Regions from separate parts of the Aeromonas aquatilis genome, predicted to be linked through region 2. Evidence: predicted binding sites of a transcription regulator. Region 2 holds the regulator's gene; the other holds the start of a gene.
What was found. The regulator sigma-54, encoded in region 2, starts transcription at its own class of promoters, with help from an activator protein. The targets are predictions, from matches to a motif close to TGGCACNGTTTTNGCTT.
Positions count from the first base shown of each region.

Region 1: the regulator sigma-54 is predicted to act here: its motif matches at 4,192-4,208, upstream of fliE (flagellar hook-basal body complex protein FliE).

Region 1 covers NZ_JBSTYP010000019.1:33,242-40,752, forward strand. Annotated here, with positions in the region: gene fliI (flagellar protein export ATPase FliI) at 1-57, opposite strand, end outside; gene fliH (flagellar assembly protein FliH) at 110-934, opposite strand; gene fliG (flagellar motor switch protein FliG) at 1,003-2,064, opposite strand; gene fliF (flagellar basal-body MS-ring/collar protein FliF) at 2,057-3,772, opposite strand; gene fliE (flagellar hook-basal body complex protein FliE) at 3,835-4,152, opposite strand; partial or broken gene ACW5W8_RS09495 (helix-turn-helix transcriptional regulator) at 4,463-4,591, shown strand; gene ACW5W8_RS09500 (AraC family transcriptional regulator) at 4,720-5,217, shown strand; partial or broken gene ACW5W8_RS09505 (amidohydrolase) at 5,284-7,034, shown strand; gene befA (beta cell expansion factor BefA) at 7,126-7,511, opposite strand, start outside.
Region 2 covers NZ_JBSTYP010000036.1:27,232-34,742, reverse strand. Annotated here, with positions in the region: gene rapZ (RNase adapter RapZ) at 1-480, opposite strand, end outside; gene ptsN (PTS IIA-like nitrogen regulatory protein PtsN) at 526-972, opposite strand; gene hpf (ribosome hibernation promoting factor) at 975-1,262, opposite strand; gene ACW5W8_RS15060 (RNA polymerase factor sigma-54) at 1,283-2,722, opposite strand; gene lptB (LPS export ABC transporter ATP-binding protein) at 2,788-3,513, opposite strand; gene lptA (lipopolysaccharide transport periplasmic protein LptA) at 3,517-4,044, opposite strand; gene lptC (LPS export ABC transporter periplasmic protein LptC) at 4,031-4,591, opposite strand; gene kdsC (3-deoxy-manno-octulosonate-8-phosphatase KdsC) at 4,588-5,142, opposite strand; gene ACW5W8_RS15035 (KpsF/GutQ family sugar-phosphate isomerase) at 5,142-6,137, opposite strand; gene mlaF (phospholipid ABC transporter ATP-binding protein MlaF) at 6,345-7,145, shown strand; gene mlaE (lipid asymmetry maintenance ABC transporter permease subunit MlaE) at 7,145-7,511, shown strand, end outside.

The DNA of each region.
Region 1 (7,511 bases), on a different contig from region 2:
GGGGGCGCAGTCGCGTACCTTGTACCCTTGCAACCGGTTCAGTAGCGAGCGGCTCATCTGGCCTCCTGGAAGCTAAAAAGTGCAGCCGGACGACAAGGTCCGGCATCGGTTATGGGCGTGGATCCGGCGAAGCCGGTTTCTGCGACGCATTGTCCCGCAAGAAGTTGCGCAGCAACTGATCGATGCGCCCGGAGAGGGTCAAATCGATGCTGGAGAGCTCGGTGGCAAGTTGCAGATCGCCGGGAGAGAGGGTGGGATCGCTCTGCAATCGCCAGTGGCGCTTGGCGCACTCTTCAGCGCCAAATGCCTGCTCGATTCGCGCGATATCGTCGGGGTGCAGCATCAGAGTCACCCCCTGTTCGGCGGCAGGCAGAAAGGCCAGCCCCTCTTTAAGCGCCTCCAGCAGAGTGCGGGGAGAGGTCTCCGCTTCATGACGAATCAGCGCTCTGGCCAGTTGCATCACCAGCGAGACCAGCTCCTGCTCCACCGCCTGATCCAGCTCGTTAAGCGGATTGGCAAGGCGGGCGGCGAGCCCCTGCCAGTGGGCGATCTCCTGCTCCACCAGCTCGCGGCCCATCGCCAGCCCCTCCTCGCGCCCCTGTTCGAGACCGGCAGAGTGGCCCTGTTGCAACCCTTCCAGTTTGCCCTCTTCCATTCCCTTGGCATAACCGGATTCGCGCCCCTCTGCCATCCCCTCTTCCCAGGCGGCCTGACGGATCGCTTCAAGCTCTTCGGCGGTGATGCTGGGGGTCGGCTCCTGTTCGGGCTCCGGCTCCACCACCTCCTCTTCCTGCTGATACCAGTCAGGGGCAAGGCCGAGGGCATTGGTGGGCGCTCCCGCCTCTACCTCGACCTCCATCTCGGGCCAGCCCCAGGTCTCAACCCGGGCATCATCACCCTCGGGGCGCACATAACCACGCAGTTTGTTGTTCATGCTTTGCGCGGCTCCTCACCACTGCCTGATGCGGGCTTGGCATCGCAACTCTGTTTATGGGCCATGACTTAGAGGAACTCCTCGCCGCCACCTGCACCCAGCATAATTTCGCCGGCATCCGCCAGACGACGGGCGATGGAGAGGATCTCTTTCTGGGCCGCTTCCACTTCGGAGACCCGGATCGGCCCCATGGCCTCCAGATCGTCCGCCAGCATTTCCGCCGCCCGTTTGGACATGTTCTTGAAGATCTTCTCGCGCATCTGATCGTCGGAGCCCTTGAGGGCGCGTTGCAGCAGATCCCCCGGCACTTCCCGCAGCATGGTCTGGATGCCGCGATCGTCCACATCGATGAGGTTTTCGAACACGAACATCAAATCCTGGATCTGCTGGCTCATCTCTTCATCCGACTCGCGGATGGAGTCCATCAGCTGGCCTTCGATATTGGTATCCAGATAGTTCATGATGTTGGCGGCAGCCTTCAGGCCACCCATCTTGGCTGCCTGGGCACCGGCCGCACCGGCGAACTGTTTCTCCATGATATCGTTCAACTCTTGCAGTGCCGCCGGTTGTACCTCTTCAAGGTTGGCGATACGCATCACCAGATCGAGGCGCACCTGCTCCGGGAACTGGCTCAGGATCTCGGCGGATTGCTCCGGCTCCAGATAGGAGAGCACGATAGTCTGGATCTGCGGGTGTTCGTTCTGGATGATGCTGGCCACCTGACGGGCATCCATCCACTTGAGCGAATCGAGGCCGCGGGCGCCGGAACCGAGAATGATCTGATCCACCAGATTGCTCGCCTTGTCCTCGCCAAGGGCCGCCACCAACGCCTTGCGCACGAAGTCTTCGCTGCCGATACCGATGTTGGTGTACTTCTGGATATCGTCGATGAATTGACGGTGCACCGCCGCCACCCGATCGTGACTGAAGTCAGACATGGAAGCCATCGACATACCGAGCCGCTGCACCTGCTTGGGCTCGAGATGACGGAAGATCTGGGCGGCATCCTCTTCATTGAGGCTGAGCATCAACACCGCAGCCATCTCCATCCCCGACATCTGGTCGAGGATCTGGCGCTGACTGTCGGTGATGTCATTGCCGGTGACTTGACTCTTCTTTTCTTCAGGCATCTTTGTTCGTTACCCATTCTTTAATGACCTGAGCGGCCAGATCCGGCTCGTTCGCTACCAGCGCACGTACCGCCTTGAGCAAGTCTTCGTCACGGTGCAGATCCGGCAGTTTCAGCTGGCCATCACGTACACCAAACACCTGATCGCTCTCGACTTGTGCTGACAGCAGGCTCAACTCGTCGTCGCCACCCAGTACGGTGTGGTTGTCGAAGTCCAGCTCCCCTTCCGGTTTGGCATCCGGGTAGAGCAGTCGCTTGAGCATGGGACGGATCACGGTCACGATCAACACGATAATCACCAGCACCGAGGCGGCGATGCGCACCGCACGCCAGAACCAGGGCTGATCGTAGAGCGGCACCTCGGCCACGGTATCCAGCTCTGGACGATTGAACGGAATCGCGACCACCTCAAGGGTATCACCACGGGTCACATCAAAGCCAAGGCCACCGCTCAGCAAACGGCGCAATGTATCGAGTTCTGCCTGGGTGCGCGCCTCACGGGTCACGGCCCCATCTGCGCCGGGCACCGCCTTGTAATCCACGGCAACCGATACGGTCATACGGCGAATGCCACCCATCTGACGACGGGTGTGGCTAACTGTGGTATCCAGCTCGAAGTTTCGGGTCGCCTCTTTGCGGGAGCGACCAGCAGCAACTGTGGTGGTACCATCAGCAGCAGTGGTCGTGACCTGCTCGGGAATAGTGGAGGCAGCTGGAGGCTGATTGGAGAGGGAACCGGGCACGCCACCATTACTACCGCTGGCGCTGTTCTCTTCCATGGTCATTTCGGAGCGCACTGCAGGCAGATCCGGGTTGTAAGTCTTGCGGGTCTGCTCCTGCTGGGAGAAGTCGAGAGAGAGATCCACTTCCGCCGTATAGTTGTCGGCCCCCAGCACCGGGATCAGGATGGCGTCAATTTTTTGTTTGTACTCCAGCTCCTGCTTCTGCTGCATGGCAAACTCTTTGCGAGTCTGGGCAGAGAGTGGATCTTGCGAGCCGGAGTTGAGCAGGCGGCCATTCTGGTCGGTGACGGTGACACGAGTCGGTTCGAGGCCGTGTACCGCAGAGGCAACCATATCGACGATGGAGTCCACCTCCCCCTGCCCCAGCGCCGCCCCTTTCAGGTTGAGCACCACGGTGGCACTGGGTTTGCGTTCGTTGCGGGCAAACACGTTGTCTTTCGGGATAGCCAGCAGCACCTGGGCCTTGGCCACATTCTGGAACTGCTCGATGGCGCTCGCCAGCTGGCGCTCGCGGCTCAGCTTCAGACGTTCGCTCTCCATCCGCTGGCTGACGCCGAAACTGGAATCTTTGAGCAGGATATCTTCACCACCGATGTTGCTATCGGTGGCATTGGCAAGACCGGCACGGGTCAGGGCCAACTGGATAGTGGGGTAGCTTTCGGCGTTGACCAGCACGCTCTTGCCATCCACCTCATAGGGGATCTTCTGCTGATCGAGGAAATCGAGAGTCTTCACCAGCTCCTGGGTGGTGTAGGTGCCGAGGGGACGCATGTCCGGCTCCTTGCCCCACAGCAGGATAAACACCGCAATGGCCAGACAGATGGCAAGCCCCAGGATCAGAGTTATTTGCCGCAGCACATCGGTGTTGGACAGGAAGCCCAGCGCCGAACTCTTCTGCTCATTTTCATCGAGGGCGGCGGTGCCCTCATCGTTTATCAGCAGATCGCCGTTTTGGTCAGTAGCCACGATTTATGTCCTTATTGCTGACATGTTCATGATGTTCAGTCGTCATGGTTTATTGGCGTCGCTTATACCGGCATGTTCATGATGGTCTTGTAGGCATCGACCATCTTGTTGCGCACCTGTACCGTGGCTTCAAAGGCGATGGAGGATTTTTGGCCCGCGATCATCACCTCGGCCAGATCCACCGACTTGTCACCCATATCGAAACGGGTACGCAGATCATTGGCGGCCCCTTGCAGCTCGTTGACGTTGCCAAGCGCCTGTTGCAGCAGCTGACCAAAATCGGAGGTTACCTGACGACCGGGTTGTGCCAGCGGCGTTGCGCCTGCTTCGATCTTGAGCGCCTGCATCTCTTGCATCAGGCTGCTTGCACTAATTTCCATTTTTCATCCCCAGACAAATCATTGACGCTGGCATGCAACAAGCAATTAGAGTGCCAATGCGTTAAAAGCGCGATGCGGATGAGTGGCCAGACCAGGCTGGACGAGTTCGACAACGGCAGGTGGCTCTGATTAAATCCGACTCTGACGCCCACTTTTGCTGGCTGGCAAGGAGTCCGCTCTGGATTATCGCAAACCCGTGCTCAAGGCGATGGACTACATCAGCCAACATCTGGATGACAATCCGGGCCTGGATGAGGTCGCAGCAGCGGCAGCCATCTCCACCTTCCACTTCCACCGTATTTTCAAGACGATGGTCGGCGAAACCATTGCCGGATTTACCCGGCGCCTGCGTATGGAACGCGCTGCCCGTCGCTTGCTCGCCTCCCCCCAGAGTGACATCACCCCCCTCGCACTGGCCGCCGGGTTCTCCAGCTCGCAGAATTTCGCCAAGGCCTTTCGCCTGCACTTCGCCATGAGCCCCTCGGAATACCGCCAGCAGCAGGGGGGAAACTGGAAAAGCAAGATTGGAAACGATCCCTTCCCTTTGACACCTATGATGGCCTGGTCATGCACCCGGTCACCGAACACCCGGGTCTGTTGCAGGGGGCTAGCGTCAGGCAGATGCCCGCCCGGCGCGTGGCGTACATGCGCCGCCTGGGCCCCTATGGCAAAGAGACCTGCGAGCAAGCTCATCGGGATTTGCTCGCGCTGTTCGCCTCAGACGAGGCGATGACACCGGCGGGTACCCTGAGTCTCTATTGGGATATCCCCGATATCACCGATGAGACCCGTTGCCGTACTGACGTCTGCATCGAGCTGGGGCCAGAGATCCCCGCTGGGCGCCAGTTAACCACCCAGACCATCGCCGCGGGCCCCTATGCGGTTTGTCAGTTTATCGCTCGCGGCGATCAACTGGTCGCTTGCTGGGAAACGGCGTTTCGCTGGGTAGTGGGTCAAGGGCTGAACTGCGACGATCGCCCGTGTTACGAGCAATACCACGCAGGCACGGACCCCGACCGGGAGCATTACGTGTTTGATATCTGTATCCCGCTGATCAACCGATAAGCCGATACCTCATTTCCATTTACCCACTTCGGTGCCTTCGGGCACCGAAGCGACGGAGTCATGCCCATGAATATCAAAACGCTGTTTCTCGCCAGCCTGATGGTGACGCTTCCCGCTGCCGCCAATGCCCAGTCACAGAGCCAGACGCTGATCTTTGGCGGCACCATCTACAGTGGTGATCCGGCGAACCCTCACCCGGAAGCGGTCGGCATTGAAGGTAAAAAGATAGTGGCAGTCGGCAGCTATCAGGAGGTCAGCGCCCGCCTCGGCAACCATGCCAAGCGTCTTGATCTGAAAGGAAAGTACCTGATGCCGGGGCTCATCGACAGCCATGTTCATGCGGCATTTGCCGGTTTTCAGGGGATGACGGTTAACTTTCCTGACGCCATGAGTGAGGTTGAGCAGGTGCAGCTATTTCTGACCCGCAGCAAGGATGATCCCCGCCTGACACTGGGCGATGTAGAGCTATACAGCAATGTCTCCCTCGACTACTGGCATCAGCTTCCCCTGCTCGATCAGGTGTTCAATGGCCCGCAATACCGGCAGATCCCGGTGGTGCTTGCCGGTTCGGATGCCCACACCGGTTGGGCCAATCAGGCCATGCTGCGCAAGGCTGGCATTGATGCCGGCTCCCTTGACGGTCGTTATGCTCCGCTGAAAGGCAATTTTGGCCTCACCCCATCCGGCAAGCTCAATGGCTTTGCCTCGGAAGGCGGCTGGGATGCCATCCTCAAGGCGCTGCCCCCCGTCAGCGACGAGACGATTGCCAGTGCCATCATGACTGCCGCCAAACAACTCAATCAGGTGGGCATTACCGCCTGGATGGACCCTATCAGCAACATTCGCCCCCTCGCCCCCATCTTCAACGCCGAGCCGGATCGCCGCGATACCTGCCTGCTGCCGGCGTACAGCATGCTCTCCCGGGAAGGCAAGCTGACCGGACATGTATCCGCACTGGCACTGGTGGGGATACATGCCTCACCCACCATCATTGATGACGTATTAGCGCTGCAACAGCAGTTTCAAGATGCCCCGGACGTGAAACTGGTGGGGTCAAGATCCTGCAAGATGGTGTCATCGAGTATCCATCCCAGACCGCCAAGTTGAGCGAGCCCTACCTCAACCGTCCCGGTTACAGCGGCAAGGACGATTTGGACAAGCAGCGTTTCAACGAGCTGATCCGCACCGCGGATGCCCATCAACTTATCGCTCACTTTCATGCCATCGGCGATCGGGCCGTCCGTGAATCCCTCGATGCCATCGCCTATGCCCGGGCCCACAATCAGGATCACCGCCTGCTGCACAGCATCACCCATCTGGAGGTGGTGAGCCCGGCCAGTATTGCCCGCTTCAAACCGCTCAATGTGGCCGCATCGATGCAACTCTTGTGGGCCGGGAAAAACGTGGCGACCACCCTGCTGCTTGAAGGAAAAGTGCCCCCGGCACTGCTAGCCCGCCTCTATCCGGCAGGCAGCTTGCTGCAAAGCGGCGCCATTATCGCCGGTGCCAGTGACTGGCCGGTCTCCAGCCCCAACCCTTTCCTCGCCATGTATACCGCGATCACTCGTCAAGGGGAGCTTGGCTTGCAGCCCCCCGCCAGCGAGCAGATCAGCCGTCAGGCCATCTTGCAGGCCTATACCCTCAACGCCGCCAAGGTAATTGGACGGGAGAAAGAGATTGGCTCCATCAGCGCGGGCAAGAGTGCTGACCTGATCTTGCTGGATCGCAATCTGGAACAGGTAGCAAGCGAAGAGCTCAAGGAGACCAAGGTGCTCTGGACCATGTTCAAGGGCAAGCAGGTCTATTCAGCCCACTGACACCGAGAGAACAAACAGGCCCGCACTGCGGGCCTGTTGGCAAGATCACGACAAGCGCATGGCGTGCAGTGAGCAACCGATAACGGCGGGATTAGCGGCTCGTTTCAGTCAAGTCCTTGTCAATCCAGTACTTGGAGCCGGAGATATTGGCATCGAGCAGCAACCCCTTCTCGCCAATCTGGTAGATGGCCATGCCGCCGTTGTATTTGGCGGTAAGCTCGGCGCTCTCCTTGCCGGCCACCACGCCCACTTCGGAGGTGGCCTCCCACCCCTGGGTCACGAAGGCATCGAATCTGGCCTTGTCTTCAAACAGGATCACCTGCTGATAGAACTTGCCGCCAATCCCGGCCGCCAGACCCGCACCAAACATCTTCATATAGGTGTGCTTGCCGGTTTTGCGATTGACTGCCACCCCGGCCCCCTGATTGGTATGCAGCATCAGGGAGAACTTGCGCGAATCGAACACTGCATAGCCAT
Region 2 (7,511 bases):
GTTCTCTTTCTTCCCAAGCACCCGGGTCTTAATGAGCTCGCTCAGGTCGTGAATGCTGAGGGTGGTGGTGTCGATACGCAGGTCAGCGGTCGAGGAGATGGGTGCCAGCAGGTGGGTCTCCTCCCGAATCGCCTCATCCAGCGACAGCTTGTTGCGTGAGAGGGGGTGCAAACGGCGGCTCTCGCCATAGCGCTTGAGCAGGGTGCCGTTGTCGGCATCGAAGAAAAAGCTGGAGAACTCAACCCGCCCCTCATTGCGCACCTGAGCCAGCAGATTTTCCAGTTTCTCCGGGTCGCTCGGCAGGTTGCGCACATCGATGCTGACCGCCAATTTGTCGTACTGGCTCTCCACCGACACAATCAGCTGGGGCAGCAAATTGACCGGCAGGTTGTCCACACAGTAGTAACCCAGATCTTCCAGCACTCGCAGGGCTACCGTTTTACCGGAGCCCGAACGTCCACTTACCACGATTAACTGCATCTTGTTCCCTCACGCCAAAACGGGTGTCTCATCCTTGGCCTGCTATCAGGCCGAGGTCATGATCTGATAGAGCTCTTCGTCGCTGGTTGCCTGACGCAACTGGCGGCAAACCGCCTTGTCACCCAGCTTGGAAGCCATCAGAGAAAGGGTCTTGAGATGCTGCTTGCACTCGCTTTCCGGCACCAGCAAGGCAAACAGCAGGTCAACCGGTTGATTGTCGATGGAGTCGAAAGGAATAGGGTCGGCAAAGGTCATCAGGATCGCGGTTGGCGGGAACTCATCGTCAATGCGACCGTGGGGGATCGCAATACCGGCACCGATCCCGGTACTACCCATTTTTTCGCGGGCCAGCAAGCATTCAAACAGCGCCTGGCGGGAGGTGCCAAGGCGTTCAGCGGCCAGCTCGCTGATGATCTCGAGGGCGCGTTTCTTGCTGGTACAAGGGACTGCACTCTTGGTGCAGTCCCGACTCAGTATGTGTTCAAGTTGCATGGTTATTTTTTATTTAACTTATCTTTGTGCTTGATGATCTGCCTGTCCAGCTTGTCGAGCAAGGTGTCTATCGCAGCATACATATCGGCATGTTCAGAGTTGGCAAACACTTCGCCACCGCTGACGTGCAATTTGGCTTCCGCTATCTGGTTCAGTTTTTCCACGCTAAGCACCACATGAACATTGTTGATGTGGTCGAAGTGACGCTCGAGTTTGGCAAATTTGTTATTCACATAATCACGCAGAGCTTCGGTGATCTCGACATGGTGTCCGGTCAGGTTAATTTGCATAACATCATCCTTTTGTTTGCCTAAACCAGGCGTTTGCGCTGATTGGAAGGTGGGATAAACAAGGATTCGCGATACTTAGCGATCGTGCGTCTCGCCACCATAATACCCTGTTCGGCCAGCAAATCCGCGATCTTGCTATCACTTAACGGCTTGGCAGGATTCTCTGCCGTGACCAGCTTCTTGATGAGCGCGCGAATTGCGGTCGATGAGCACTCTCCTCCTCCTTCGGTGTTCACATGGCTGGAGAAAAAAAACTTCAATTCGAAGATACCACGGGGGGTATGCATGTACTTCTGGGTCGTCACCCGGGAGATGGTCGACTCATGCATCTCTACCGCTTCGGCGATGTCATTGAGCACCATCGGCTTCATCGCCTCTTCACCATACTCGAAAAAGCCCTGTTGCTGCTCGACAATGCAACTGGCCACTTTCAGCAGGGTGTCATTGCGACTTTCCAGGCTCTTGATGAACCACTTGGCTTCCTGCAAATGGGAGCGAATAAACTGGGTGTCGGTGCTGCTGCGGGCGTTGCGGGCCATGGCGGCATAGGTCTCGTTGACCCGGATGCGGGGGGCAGAGTCGGGATTGAGCTCGACCACCCACTTGCTACCCTTCTTGACCACGGAGACGTCGGGGATCACGTACTGGGAGTCGCTCTGGATGATGCCGTTGCCGGGGCGCGGCTCCAGCAGCTGAATCAGATCCAGCACCTCCTTGAGGTCGCTCTCCTTGAGTCGGGTCTTGCGGGCGAGGGTGCGGTAATCCCGGTTGCCGAGCAGCTCCATGTGCTCGAGGATCACCTCCTTGGCCTCGTTGAGCCAGGGGGTCTGCGGGTCATACTGATCCAGCTGGATCAGCAAACACTCCTGCACAGAACGGGCAGCAATGCCGACCGGATCGAAGTGCTGAACCCGTTTGAGTACCGCCTCGACCTCATCGAGTTCCACCTCTACGTCATCGCTGGTGACGGCAGCCTGGATATCCTCCAGCGCAACGGTCAGATAACCGGATTCGTCGATAGCATCGATGATGGCGAGCGCGATGGCGGCATCCACATCGCTGAACGGTGTGAGTCGCATCTGCCACAACAGATAATCCTGCAGGTTTTCGGTGGTCTCTCCCTGATAGACGCTATCTTCCCCATCGTGGATGGGGCCCGCGCTCTGGGCGGTGCCGGCAGAGTAAACCTCGTCCCAGGTGGTATCCACCGGCAACTCGTCAGGCATCTGCTCCTGAGCCATGGCATCGCTGGAATCCAGCTGGCTGGCATCGACCGGCGCTTCCGGACTGGTCTCTTGCGCCTCGCTCTCTTCCTGCTCCAGCAGAGGGTTGTTTTCGAGCGCTTGCTGAATTTCCTGCTGAAGTTCCAGAGTGGAGAGCTGGAGCAGACGAATCGCTTGTTGTAATTGCGGCGTCATGGTCAGGGACTGACCGAGACGCAACTGTAATGTCGGCTTCATCTACGTCGGGATATCCTTATGTTCAGCGAGGCACTCGTCAAAGGAAATGAAGGCATGCCCCCTTACTATAGACTGAATTGATCGCCCAAATAGACGCGCTTGACCTGCTCATCGGCAAGGATGTCAGCCGGTGCACCTTCGGCAATCATCTTGCCGTGGCTGACGATATAGGCCTTCTCACATACGTCCAGAGTCTCTCTGACGTTGTGGTCGGTAATCAAGACGCCAAGGCCTCTATCTTTCAAATGCTGAATGATCTTCTTGATGTCTATCACAGAAATCGGGTCAACCCCTGCAAAGGGTTCATCCAGCAGAATAAAACGCGGTTCGGCCGCCAGCGCACGAGCGATCTCGACCCGACGGCGCTCACCGCCGGAGAGGCTCTGGCCCAGGTTGTCGCGAATGTGGGTGATGTTGAACTCTTCCAGCAGTTGCTGAACCTTGTCCTCACGCTCCTCACGGCTCAACCCCTTGCGGGTCTGCATAACTCCCATCAGGTTGTCGAACACTGACAGGCGACGGAAGATGGAGGCCTCTTGCGGCAGGTAACCGATGCCGTTACGCGCCCGCACATGCATGGGCTGCAGGCTGATGTCCTGATCGTCGATGGTGATGAGACCGGCATCGCGCTGCACCAGCCCCACGATCATGTAAAACGAGGTGGTCTTGCCGGCACCGTTGGGGCCGAGCAGGCCGACAATCTGGCCAGTGCCCACTTCAAGGCTGACGTCACTCACCACCATGCGGCGCTTGTAGCTCTTCTGCAGGCCCACTGCTTTTAACACTGCCATGGCTTATTTTCCCTGCTTCTTCTGGTCGGCGGGCTTGTCGAAATTCTCTACCTGATCCGGCAGGAACACGGTTTTGACTCGCTGGCTCGGGCTCTTGCTCTCGGCAATCATCTTCTGTTTGACGATGTCGTAGCGGATCAGATCGCCATTGACCTGGCTATCTTCCTGCTTGAGCTGACCGTTGCCTGTGATGGTCACCAGCCGGTTCTTCAGCTCGTAGCGGATAGTGTTGCCGTGGGCATTGACCGGCTTGCCGTTATCCAGGATCTGGAAGAAGGTGGCGGGCTTGCCGTAGGCCGTCATCACCTCGGCCCCTTTCTCGCCGGAACGGGTCACTACCACCTTGTCAGCCTTGATCCGGATGGTGCCCTGATTGATGGTCACATCCTCTTCGAAGGTGATGCGGTTGTCCTGCATCTCGGCCACCTGTTTGACGGCATCGACGTAGACCTTCTCGGCAAAGTCGGACTCTTTGGCGGTCACCGCACCACACAACAACAGGGCTGCGAGGGCCAGATTAGCGTTTTTCATTGAAATAGATGGCATGGCCTTGATCCAGTAACTCAAAATATTTGCGGTCCAGATGGCCCTTGAGGCCAACCCCTTGGGTCTGGAAATCCCGACCCAGAATGTTCACTTCCCGGTTGCTGCGCACATCTTGTGTCACCAGATCCAGCTCCAGATAGGGGGTATCCAGTGTGGAGATGAAAGAGGTAGGCAGCAGACCATCCAGATGTACCTTGTCCCGCAGGATGACGTTGTCGCCGGTGTTGAGCACGCCGGTTTCGGCGGTCACCTTCCACTCGGCGGCCCCCTGATCGTCATACATGTAGACCACCGGCTTGTCGAAGGTGGCCTGCTCGAGGATTTGATAATACTCGGCGTAGGTCGACTCCAGCCGCTCGGTGCGCTTGCCGTTGATATCAAAACGGGTGGTCACCAGATCTTTGGCGACAAAATCCGGCTGATAGTTTTCGATTTTGACCGCGCTCTCAGGCACCAGCTCCACCTTGCCCAGCTGCCAGGCAACCAGCGCGACCAGAAACAGCAGGGCAAACAACAGGGTCTGTCTGCTCATACCGAGGCCTCGGGCTGATAATCGTCGTGGCCCTGCGCCTGCAAAATGAGGTCACACACTTCGCGCACCGCGCCCATGCCACCGCCAAGCCGGGTCACCATATCGGCACGACTCAGCACCAGCGGATGGGCATCGGCCACCGCGATACCCAGGCCGCAAGCGGCCATCACCGGCAGATCGATGGTGTCATCGCCCATATAGGCGGCCTGTTCAGCAGTCAGCCCCAGCTTGGCCAGCAGCGCTTCGAAGTGAGGCAACTTTTTATCAGCCCCCTGCACCACATGAGCCACCCCCAGGCTTTTCATCCGATCGCTGACGATACGGGAGTTACGCCCGGTGATGATGGCGATCTCGATCCCGGCATTGAGCAGCGCTCGCATGCCCGCACCATCGCGGGTACAGAAGGTTTTCAGCTCTTCGCCGTTGTTTCCCATGTAGATGAGGCCGTTGGAGAGCACCCCATCCACATCGCACACCAGCAGGCGGATTTGCGCCGCCTTCTCAAACTGGCTGCGCGTCACCGGACCATAGAGGGTCGGTACGTTTTGCATCAAATTACTCCGGCTTTCAGCAGGTCGTGCATGTTGAAGGCGCCGAGCGGGCGTTTCTCTTCATCCACGACCAGTAATCCGTTGATTTTTCTCGTTTCCATCAGCTTGACGGCTTCCGCAGCCATCATCTCTGGACCTACGGTAACACAGTTGGCCGTCATCACACGGCTGATGGGGGTGTGATGGATATCGATCTGCTGGTCAAGAATGCGGCGCAGGTCGCCATCGGTAAAGAGCCCTGCCAGCAGGCCATTGCCATCGACCACCGCCGTCATACCGAGCCCCTTGCGGCTCACTTCCAGCAGCGCCTGGCTGATGGTGGCATCTATCCCCACCCGGGGCAACAGCTCACCGCGGTGCATCAGGTCGCCGACCCGCAGCAACAGACGCTTGCCAAGGGAACCGCCCGGGTGCGAGAGCGCGAAGTCATCGGCGGTAAAACCGCGCGCTTCCAGCAGGGCGACCGCCAGGGCATCGCCCATCACCAGGGTTGCCGTGGTACTGGAAGTGGGGGCCAGACCCAGCGGGCAGGCCTCTTTCTCCACCTTGATGCACAGGTGCACGTTGGCCTCTTTGGCCATGGTGGAGGCGGGATTGCCAGTCATGCAGATGAGCGGAATGCCGCGACGCTTGAGTACTGGCAGCAGGGCCAGGATTTCGTCACTCTCGCCGGAGTTGGAGATGGCGATCATAAGGTCGCCACTGGAGATCATCCCCAGATCGCCGTGACTCGCTTCCCCCGGATGGAGGAAGAAGGCCGGTGTGCCGGTGCTGGCGAGGGTCGCGGCGATCTTGCTGCCGATATGGCCCGACTTGCCCATGCCGGTGACCACTATCTTGCCACCGCAGCGCAGCACCATTTCGCACGCCTTGTCGAAGGCGTCGTTCAGATACTGATAGAGTCCATCAATGGCTTGCTTTTCTGTGTCCAGCACCGCGCGGGCACTGCGACGAAAATCGAACAGTTCAGACACTTTCTCAGGCTTTACAGACATAAAGACACAGCTCCGGGCCGAAATTAGCTGCGGGATTATAAAAAAGTCTGTCCGGATAAGCGAATCGGATGGTGAGTCCCGCTCTCAATGACGCACTTTGTTACAGAAAACTGTCGTGCAAATGGGCTGGCGGCCTGTTCAATAGTTGTTCCTTGCTGTTGCTTAGCCCTAGACTACCCCATAAAATTCGCTCCCTATTTACACCGGATGGACAATTGTTTGAACAATGACCTGATCACCATCTCCGACCTGACCTTCAGTCACGGAGATCGGCTGTTGTATGACGGGATCAACCTGACCATTCCTCGTGGCAAGGTGACCGCCGTCATGGGCCCGAGCGGCATCGGTAAAACCACCCTGCTGCGGCTGATTGGTGGCCAGCTCAAGCCGGAGTCCGGTCACATTCTGTTTGACGGGGAAGATATCCCCACCCTCTCCCGTTCGCGCCTCTATGAAGTGCGCAAGCGGATGAGCATGCTGTTCCAGAGCGGCGCGCTGTTTACCGGCATGACGGTCTACGACAACGTGGCCTTCCCGCTGCGAGAGCACTCCGGCCTGCCGGAGGAGCTGATCCACACCATCGTCATGATGAAACTGCAGGCGGTGGGCTTGCGCGGTGCAGCAAAACTGATGCCCTCCGAGCTCTCCGGCGGCATGGCGCGCCGGGCGGCGCTGGCTCGGGCCATCGCCCTTGACCCCGACCTCATCATGTATGACGAGCCGTTTGTCGGGCAGGATCCCATCACCATGGCGGTGCTGGTCAAACTGATCAAGGAGCTGAACGATGCCCTCGGTATCACCTCCGTCATCGTCACCCACGATGTGAAAGAGGTGCTGAGCATCGCCGATTACGCCTACATCATTGCCAATCGCAAGGTGGTGGCGCACGGCACGCCGGACCAGCTGCGCGAGGAGCACAATCCCGAAGTCGAGCAATTCCTCAGAGGATTGCCCGATGGTCCTGTTCCGTTTCATTTTCCGGCAGGCGATCTGCTACAGGATCTCTGATGTTGATAAGTCAAATAAGCAAGCTGGGGCGGGTCGGAGTGCGGTTTATCAGCTCCGTCGGTCGCGCCACCATCATGTTGTTCCATGCGCTGGCGGGCAAACCCGAACCGCGCAAGCACTTCCCGCTGCTTGTCCAGCAGTTGTATGTGGTGGGCGTACAGTCGGTGGCCATCATTCTGGTCTCCGGCCTGTTCATCGGCATGGTGCTCTCGCTGCAGGGTTACAACGTATTGAAGGATTTCGGCGCCGAGCAGAGCCTGGGACCGCTGGTCTCCCTCTCCCTGCTGCGGGAGCTGGGGCCTGTGGTCACGGCGCTGCTGTTTGCCGGCCGTGCCGGTTCGGCCCTGACCGCTGAAATCGGCCTGA